2 regions of the Pseudomonas sp. 05N432 genome follow, and region 2 is predicted to be linked to the other one. Evidence: riboswitches for the same ligand, from Rfam matches in the RefSeq annotation. Region 2 holds a riboswitch; the other holds the start of a gene.
The links. Region 2 has a riboswitch for manganese ahead of AC1DHT_RS27860 (sodium:calcium antiporter). Riboswitches for the same ligand answer to the same signal wherever they lie in the genome.
Positions count from the first base shown of each region.

Region 1: it holds a riboswitch for manganese, as region 2 does, so the genes downstream of both, AC1DHT_RS27360 (TMEM165/GDT1 family protein) here and AC1DHT_RS27860 (sodium:calcium antiporter) in region 2, are expected to answer to the same signal.

Region 1 covers NZ_JBFTMM010000028.1:13,402-18,236, forward strand. Annotated here, with positions in the region: gene AC1DHT_RS27350 (2-hydroxyacid dehydrogenase) at 1-916, shown strand, start outside; gene AC1DHT_RS27355 (methyltransferase) at 950-1,948, shown strand; yybP-ykoY riboswitch at 1,988-2,111, shown strand; gene AC1DHT_RS27360 (TMEM165/GDT1 family protein) at 2,200-2,784, shown strand; gene AC1DHT_RS27365 (M48 family metallopeptidase) at 2,918-3,736, opposite strand.
Region 2 covers NZ_JBFTMM010000029.1:4,692-9,526, reverse strand. Annotated here, with positions in the region: gene selB (selenocysteine-specific translation elongation factor) at 1-684, shown strand, start outside; tRNA gene AC1DHT_RS27870 (tRNA-Sec) at 691-786, shown strand; gene AC1DHT_RS27865 (magnesium transporter) at 847-1,797, opposite strand; M-box (ykoK) riboswitch at 1,943-2,118, opposite strand; yybP-ykoY riboswitch at 2,492-2,667, shown strand; gene AC1DHT_RS27860 (sodium:calcium antiporter) at 2,686-3,678, shown strand; gene AC1DHT_RS27855 (LysR family transcriptional regulator) at 3,682-4,605, opposite strand; gene AC1DHT_RS27850 (ester cyclase) at 4,709-4,835, shown strand, end outside.

The DNA of each region.
Region 1 (4,835 bases), on a different contig from region 2:
CGGCGACCTGGACCTCAGTGGGTTGCAGCAGTGCTTCGATGACTTGCAACTGCGCTCGCTGACCACGCCTGACAACATCGTCGAACGGCTGAAAGGCGCCAGCGTGGCGATCAGCAATAAAGTCCTGCTGAACGCCGAAACCCTCAAGGCCTGCCCCGAACTGAAGCTGATCCTGATCGCCGCCACGGGCACCAACAATGTCGACCTGGCCGTCGCCCGCGCCCAAGGGATTACCGTGAGCAACTGCCAGGGTTACGGCACGCCGTCAGTGGCGCAGCACACGATCATGCTGTTGCTGAACCTCGCCACCCGCCTGAGCGACTATCAGAAAGCCGTCGCTGAAGGTCGCTGGCAGCAGGCCAAACAGTTCTGCCTGCTGGATTTCCCGATCGTCGAACTCGAAGGCAAAACCCTTGGCCTGCTCGGCCATGGTGAATTGGGTGGTGCCGTCGCGCGGCTGGCCGAAGCCTTTGGCATGCGCGTGTTGCTCGGCCAACTGCCTGGACGCCCGGCCCGTGCCGACCGTTTGCCGCTGGATGAACTGCTGCCGCAAATCGACGCGCTGACCCTGCACTGCCCACTCAACGAACATACCCGTAATTTCATCGGTGCCCGCGAACTGGCGCTGCTCAAACCCGGCGCCTTTGTGGTCAACACCGCACGCGGTGGGCTGATCGACGAACAAGCCTTGGCCGATGCGTTGCGCAACGGGCATCTGGGCGGCGCGGCGACCGACGTCTTGAGCGTCGAGCCACCCACCGCCGGCAATCCGCTGTTGGCTGCCGACATCCCGCGCTTGATCGTCACCCCGCACAACGCCTGGGGCAGCCGCGAGGCGCGGCAACGGATCGTCGGTCAACTGGCCGAAAACGCCCAAGGCTTCTTCAGCGGTACAGCGCGGCGGGTCGTCAGTTGATAAACTGCCGCACTTTTTTTCAAGGAGCAGAGTATGGATCCGCGCAGTGAAGTACTGCTTCGTCAGGCCGAATTGTTTCAAGGCGATTTGCTGTTGGCCGGTTTGCCCGCCGATGACTTGCTCGGCAAATTGCCCAACGCTCACGGCTGGTGCTGGCACGCAGGCGACCAGGCGGCGCTGGACGCACGCTTTGCCGAGCGCAGCCACTTTGGCGTGAATGCCCCGAGCCGAGAGTTTGAAACGGCGGTGGTGTTCCTGCCCAAATCCAAGGACCTGACCGACTACATCCTCAACGCCCTCGCCTCGCGCCTGGCCGGTCGTGAGCTGTACCTGGTGGGTGAAAAACGCAGCGGCATCGAAGGCGCGGCCAAACAGCTGAACCCCTTCGGCAAACCGCGCAAGCTCGACAGCGCACGCCACTGCCAGCTCTGGCAAGTCACTGTGGCTAATGCGCCGGAGGCCAAATCGCTGGAAAGCCTGGCACAGGAATACGAACTGCCGCTGGCTGAAGGCCCACTGAAAGTCATCAGCCTGCCGGGCGTGTTCAGTCACGGTCGACTGGATCGCGGCAGCGCGCTGCTGCTCGAACACCTCGACAAACTGCCAAGCGGTCACTTGCTCGACTTCGGTTGTGGTGCCGGCGTGTTGGGCGCGGCGGTGAAACGGCGTTATCCACACAACACCGTCACCCTGCTCGACGTTGATGCGTTCGCCGCCGCCAGCAGCCGCCTGACATTGGCGGCCAACGGTCTGGAGGCAGAGGTGCTGACCGGCGATGGCATCGACGCTGCGCCGATGGGTTTGAGCGCGATTCTGAGCAATCCGCCGTTTCATGTCGGGGTCCACACCGATTATCACGCCACGGAGAATCTGCTGCGAAAAGCAGCCAAGCATCTGAAAAACGGCGGCGAACTTCGCCTGGTGGCTAACAGCTTCCTGAAATATCAGCCGCTGATCGAGGAGCATCTCGGTGTGTGTGCGATCAAGGCCGAAGGGCAAGGTTTCCGGATCTACCGGGCCAAGCGCGGCTAGAAATTAGCGCTTGCCGAATGGATTTTGCCTAGGCAGAATCCGCTCCGTCCTAGGGGAGTAGTCTCCCACGAGCGCCATGCTCGTCCGGCATACGTCAACATACTTGGTCCTCAGACCATGGCGTATGCGACCCAAGCGTCCACTCAGATGGATCGCAGGGTTTGACAAGACCTATGACACGAACACCTTACCCGGGGCGGGGAGGCTGTACGTGTCATAGCCGTGTCGACCCGCCCCTTAGGAAAACCCTGATGCTGGATTCTCTGCTCGTTCCCACCGCTGTCGTTGCCTTGGCCGAAATCGGCGACAAGACGCAATTGCTCGCGCTCATTCTCGCCGCCCGCTTTCGCAAACCCTGGCCGATCATCGCCGGTATCGTCGCTGCAACCCTGGCCAACCACGCGGCTGCAGGTGCCGTCGGTGCCTGGTTCGGGAGTTTCTTCTCGGATGCGACGCTGCACTGGATCCTCGCCGCAAGCTTTACCGCGACCGCGCTGTGGACCCTGGTGCCGGACAAGATGGATGAGGACGAAGCCAGCACTGCGCGCAAATTCGGGCCGTTCCTGACCACGCTGATTGCGTTCTTCCTCGCTGAAATCGGTGACAAGACCCAGATCGCCACCGTGATGCTTGCCGCCCAGTACCCGGAGCTGTGGCTGGTGGTCATCGGCACCACGCTCGGCATGCTGATTGCCAACGTGCCAGTGGTGCTGGCGGGTAATTTTGCCGCAGACAAACTGCCCCTGACCCTGATCCGCCGCCTGGCAGCGTCGGCGTTCTTCATCCTGGCCATCGTCGCGGTGTACAAGGCGATGCAGAGTAGCGGGTGGATTTGACGTGGTAGGTCGGTAGACCGCGTCATCGTTTATCGCGAGCGGGCTCGCTCCCACATTGGTCCCGTGTACACCAGAGATCAAATGTGGGAGCGAGCCTGCTCGCGATGAGGCCATTACTGACGATATAAAACCATCAGGACTTCTTGGCCTGCAGGTAAAGCGGCATGACTTTCGGAATCGCTGCCTTTAGCGACTCAACCCGGCTGCTGGAGGACGGGTGAGTGCTCATGAACTCTGGTGGAGAACTTTCGGAAGCCTTGTTCATTTTGTCCCACAGGGTGATCGCCGCGTTCGGGTTGTAGCCGGCGCGGGCCGCCAGCTCCAGGCCGATCAGGTCAGCTTCGTTTTCATTGGCGCGGCTGTTGGGCAAGGTCATGCCGTAGTTGGCCACAGTGTCGGCCAATGCCAGGGTGTCCTGCCCCAACCCGAGCAAGGCACCGGCGCCCTGCTTGGCCATTTCGATGCCATAGGCCTTGGACATCGCTTCACGACCATGCTCACGCAAGGCGTGGGCGATTTCATGGCCCATGACCGCAGCGATTTCATCGTCGGTCAGCTTCAGGCTGTCGATCAGCCCGGTGTAGAAAATAATCTTGCCGCCAGGACCACAGTTGGCGTTGAGCTCATCACTCTTGATCAAGTTGACTTCCCACTGCCACTGCGCCGAATCCGGCCGGAAGACCGGTGCCTGCGCGATCAGCCGATTGGCAATCGCCTGGACCCGTTTGGCCTCGCTGCTGTTCTTGTCCAGCACACCCTTGTTGCTCGCCTCACCCACCGTCTTTTGGTAGGACTGGGCATACATCTGGTTGACCTCATCGCTCGACAGCATGCTGAACATGTACTGCTTGCGTTCCACACCCACCGCGCCGCCGTTGGTGGTGTTGACCGACTGGCAACCACTGAGCAGCAGACTTGCACCCAGCACACACAAAACCACTCTCTTGCTCATGAAAACACTCCCTGAAAACATGCCGCGTATCCTAGGCGGTGCATTGTATCGGCGCCAGATACAACAGACGTATAGCGCGGCATTTACCGATACATTTCCTTTCACCGTCGCCATAAATTCATAAAACATCGCTGCCCCGAAAGCACACGGGCCCGACACCTGTCTCTATGCGACCTGCACTGATCAAAAACAGCCATCGACAAAAAAACCGCTCATGGACCGCCACACGTGCGCCGATACAACCCGGCAGACGTCATTCCTGCGTCCGGAGCCCTTATGAAATTCAAGTCGATCCAGTTTTCCGTCGCCGCGCTTGCCGGTGCCATTGTGCTCAGCGTGGTGGCTGCGCTGGTGCTGTATGCACTGTTTTCCGGCGCACGGACCCAGGAAATGGTCCAGCAGCGGACCCAGGCGCAATTCGAGCAAGTCATCGAACAACGCCTGCGTGGACTGGCGCAAACCCAGGTCAGCCAGATCCAGCGCGAACTCGAAGCGCCCCTGCTGATCGCCGGTGGGCTGGTTCGGGTCAACGCCTTGATCGGCTCCCAGGATGCCGACGGCAAACCGGCGCTGACCCTCAGCCGCGAACAGTTGATCAGCCTGATCAAGGAAAACGTCGCGAAGAATCCGAAGATTCTCGGCACGTACATCGGCTGGGAACCGAACGCACTGGATCACAATGACGCGGCCTACATTGGCAGTAAAACCGTCGGCATCGACGCCACCACCGGGCGCTTCCTGCCGTGGTGGTTCCGCAACGACAATGGCACGCTGGGCGTCGACAAGCTGGCGGACGTCAACGACCGTACCGTGTTGTCCACGGGTGTGCGCTCCAGTGAGTACTACCTGTGCTCCCAGGAAAGCAAAAAATCCTGTGTGATCGACCCGGCGCCTTACAAGGTCGGCGACAAGATCGTCATGCTCGCCTCCTTTATTGAACCGATCATGCTCAACGGCACCTTTCAGGGCATCGTCGGCGCTGACTTGTCGGTGAACTTCATTCAGGAAATGCTCCTGGCCGCCAACCAGAAGCTTTATAACGGTGCCGGCGAAATGGCCCTGATCGGCGGCAACCAGCGTCTGGTCGCCTACACCAAGG
Region 2 (4,835 bases):
CATTTGCCGGCGGATGTCCGTGTCATTGCTACGCGCCAAGGTCCGTTATTGTTCAACACCGAACGCTGGGAGGCGCTGAAAGTCTCGTTGCTGGAACACCTGGCGCACTTTCATCAACTTGAACCGGATGAGCTGGGCCCGGACCGGGATCGCTTGCGGCGATTTTCGGCCATGTCGCTGGACCGGCCAACCTTCATCAGTCTGCTCGACGAAGTGCTGTCCAGCGGCGCCATTACCGTCAGTGGGCCGTGGCTGCACTTACCCGAACACCAGGTGCGACTGAGTGAAGAAGACGAGGCCATGTGGCAGCAGTTGCAGCCATTGTTCGAGCAAGCTGGCTTCGATCCACCCTGGGTGCGCAACCTGGCCAGCGCCATCGGCCGTGACGAAGCTGACGTGCGTTTGCTGCTGCGCAAGATGGCGAGATTAGGGCTGGTTCACCAGGTCGTCCGTGACTTGTTTTACCTCGACACGTCGGTGCACCAGCTGGCGGCTATGCTGATGCAACTGGTCGACGACAATCCGTTGATTCAGGCGGCGGCGTTTCGCGACAGGGTAGGGATCGGCCGCAAGCGCAGCATCCAGATACTCGAGTACTTCGACCGGATCGGCTTGACCCGCAGGCTTGGCGACCAGCGTTGCATCCGTGCAGACAATGCCCTGGCACAGCGCCCCGAGAGCTGACATCAAGGAAGGCAATCGCGTCCGGTGGCGCGGCCGGGCTTCAAACCCGGTTGGGGACGGCAGCCGTTCCCGGGCAGGTTCGACTCCTGCTGCCTTCCGCCATTTTTTTCAAAAACAGGACGGCCCCGGGATCTGGCGATTCGGGGCTGTCTGGTGAGTGGCTTAAGCCGGCAGGTCGGTCATCACCATTTTGGCGATGTTGAAATAGATCACCAGGCCGGTACCGTCGATAAAGGTCGCGATGAAAGGAGCCGAGACCACGGCTGGATCGATGCGCAGTTTTCTTAACAGCATCGGGATGATCGATGAGACAACGGCGCTCCAGATGGTGATGGCGACCAGCGTCAGGCAGACCACCATGGCGATTTCCGATCCCACTCCGAGCATCCACGCCCGAATCCACGCCACGACACCGATGGCCAGCGCGATCATGAAGGAGGTGGTCACTTCCTTGCGCAGCACCGTGCCGACATTGCGCAGGCTGACTTCGCCCAGGGCCATGGCCCGTACCAGCGTGGAAGTGATCTGGGTCCCGCTGTTGCCGCCAGTGCCGATCAGCAGGGGAATGAAGAAGGCCAGGGCAATGGCGGCTTCGAGTTGCTCTTCAAATACCTGCAAGATGGTGCTGGTGTAGGCTTCGGCGAGAAACAGCAGCAGTAGCCACGGCAAGCGCTTTTTCCACAAACTCCACGGGCTGGTGCTGAGGTAGGGCGTTTCCAGCGGCAGGCTCGCGCCTTGGCGTTGAGCATCGTCGGTGCCTTCGTCCTGAATCAGCGTCGCGATTTCTTTTTCATACAGCACGCCCAATAGCCGGCCTTCGCTGACCACGGGAACGATGTCCACGCCTTTCTCGATCAGCTCGGGCGCGACATCGTGCCGGAGTTGATTCGGCGAAACCGAAAAGCGAATGGGCATCATCAGATCCCGAACGCAAAGGTCGGTGTTTTTCTCGGTGAGCAGTGTTTTCACCGACAGTTGGCCATGCAAAGCGCTGCGCGGGTCGGTGACAAAGATGTGGGCCGGAATATCATCGTCCGGCAGTTGCTTGAGCAGATGTTCCCTGGCCTGGTTGACCGTCATGTTGCCGGTCACGGTGATGAGCAGAGGGCTCATGTAAGACACCACCGTATCTTTGAGGCGGATGTCCTTGAAGGTGGAAGGGGTAGCGCTTGCCATTGACATTTGAGGTAGTCCCCATAGCTGTTTTGACCACAAACAGATCTCACACAGGGGCGTAAACCAGAGAAGAGAGTGCAGAAAGCGATCTCCACGTCTAGGTTTTGGCACTGTACAACGTATCCGGGCCACATTGGCCGGAAGTCACTTTGGGCTAAACCTTAATCCGATAGAGCCTGTCTTAACCTTGGGCGTCTCTCGACGTCGTCAGATCAGTGACCTGTGTTTGTACAGGAGCCTCGCCGAACGAGATACTGCAACATTAAATAAACCAGGACGGTACCGATCTGGAGTCGGGCAACGCCGGCGTGAGTTTGCAGTTGTTTAATTACCTCCTGAATAACAATTGCCATTAAAGGGTGTTTGATAACCCCCTGAAGGATCACTTCCTAAACAAGAATAAGAGGGATTGTTTTTGCTGTAACCCACTCAATGGATAATGTTCAGCGTTCATTCAGAAAGTGATAGTGAAGGTTTTTAAGACATAGTATGTTACAAATGTTTTTATCGAGCACTTAAAGTGCTGCCAGCTCTAGCTATATATGAATTTTCAGCAAAATAATGAGGTTCAGAGTTTGAAAACCCGCAACTAAGCCGTTGACGCATTAGTACCTGATCTTTAGGATCGCCGCTCCCTTGGGGAGTAGCCGCCTTCGTTTCCGGAAGGGGTCACGTCAACATACTTGGCTCGCAAGCCATGGCGTGACCGGTCATATGACTTGGCAAGACCATTGGTGAAGATACCTGTCTGTGGGTCGGACGCGGGTGTCTGAACCATTGGCTCTTTTGTCCGGCCCCTCAGGTTTCCTTATGCATTCAATGCCCATGACGTTTGCGTTGCTGTTGGGCTCCGCGGTTGTCATCTATCTGGCTTGTGAATACTTCGTTAATGGCATCGAGTGGGTCGGTCGCAAACTTGCGGTCGGGCAACAAGCCACGGGTTCCATTCTAGCGGCCTTTGGTACGGCATTACCGGAAAGTGTCATCACGTTTATTGCCGTTGTGTTTGGCGACACGCCAGAGCAGAAGTCCCTCGGCGTCGGTGCTGCACTTGGCGGACCTCTGGTCTTGGCGACGATCGCCTATGCGGTAGTCGGTGTAACACTCTTGCTGTGTCGTCAGCGCCTGGCGAATACCGAGGCCATCCGTCAGGACTTCAAGCGACTCAGCCGTGATCAAGGATGGTTCCTCGTAATCTTTGTGGCGAAGATCGCGCTCGGTCTTGTCGTGTTCGCCTACAAACCTTGGCTGGGTATTCTTTTCCTGGCGGCCTATGCAGCGTATTTCTGGAAGGAAATGCGCGGTGAGCAGGATGAAGAGGAGTATGAACTCGAGCCCCTGAAACTTGCGCCAGGCAAAGCGACTCCGTCGACCTCGGCGGCGGTGATTCAAACGCTTATTGCATTGGCGGTTATCTTTGCGGCCTCTCACTTCTTTGTCGGACAACTCGACGCTCTGGGCCCCATGCTGGGTATCCACCCTCAATTGCTGGCGCTGTTGCTCAGTCCGATTGCTACCGAACTGCCTGAAACGCTGAATGCGATCATTTGGGTTCGCCAGGGTAAACACCGACTGGCCTTGGCCAACATCAGTGGCGCCATGATGATTCAAGCCACAGTGCCCACTGCATTCGGGCTGTTCTTTACGCCTTGGGCGCTGGACACGTCGCTGGTTCTGGCGGCAATCATCACCCTGATAGGTGTGGGCATCATGTTCTTCGCTTTCCGAAAGGGCACCATCTCGCGCTGGCTATTGGCATCGATGGTGTTGCTGTACATCCTCTTTGCAGTTCTTTTGAAGGTTCTTGATCTGGCGTAGCTGTCAGCTCAAAAAGTCGTCCAGGTGGCTGGATTCTTCTGCAAAGCGCTCGACCAGAAAATCCAGAAGGGCACGTACGCGAGGCGCCATGTACCGGTTGCGTTGATACAGGGCATGTACCGGCGCCTCCGCAGTTCGCCACTCCGGCAACAGGATCTTCAAGCGTCCTGCTCGCAGGTCCGGGCCAATATCCCACAGCGATTTCATCGCAATGCCGTAACCGTGAACCGCCCATTCTCGGGCGACCGCGCCGTCATTCGTCTCGCGAGCGTTTGCAAGCGGGACCGTATAACTGTCGACTTTGCCATTGCGGGTGAAGCACCAGTCGTTCGCGGGCCCGGCAACAGAGTTGAGGACAATACAGTCGAAACACTCCAGATCCCGTGGGTGCTCGGGGACGCCATGCTTTGCAAGATACCGGGGCGATGCGCACAAAACGCGCCGGTTGGGTGCCAAGGGCCGGGCAATGAAGGAGCTGTCCGGCGGCACACCGAATCGGATGGCGAGATCGATATCGTCTTGCAGCAAATGCGACAGCGAATCCGACAGCACCAACGCGAACTTCACCTCGGGGTATTGGGTGTTGAACTGGTCAAGCCAGTTCTTCAGCACGTTGCGCCCGAAATCCGAGGTTGCGGAAATTCGCACCTTGCCCCCCACAATGCTTTTCCCGGCCTGTAGAAAGGCATGACCATCGTCGAGTGCCTGGAGCGCCTGCTGACAATAGGCCAAATACGCCTGCCCCTCATCCGTCAAGCGCAGGTGGCGTGTCGTGCGCTCGAACAGACGCGTATGCAACGCCGACTCGAGCTTGACGAGGCGCGCACTCGCGGCAGCGGGGGAGAGTCCGAGTTTGCGGCCAGCGGCCGACAAACCGCCCAGATTGGCTGCTTCGACAAACAGCCGGATGTCACCCAGGTAGTCCATGATATTTCGATATTTTTTGAAAGTTATTCAAATAGTACGCCAATTATCAAACTGACGAGACATACCCAGAATGGCGACATCAATCAACGTTTGGAGCATCCTGATGTCGCTTTTCCCTGTTGCACGCCTGACCCATGCACGTTGCTGGTTACTCTCTTCCCTGGTCGCCGTCGCGGTGAGCCCCGTCTTCGCCGCGACCGATCCGCTCGTCCAGCCCCGCACGGTGATCG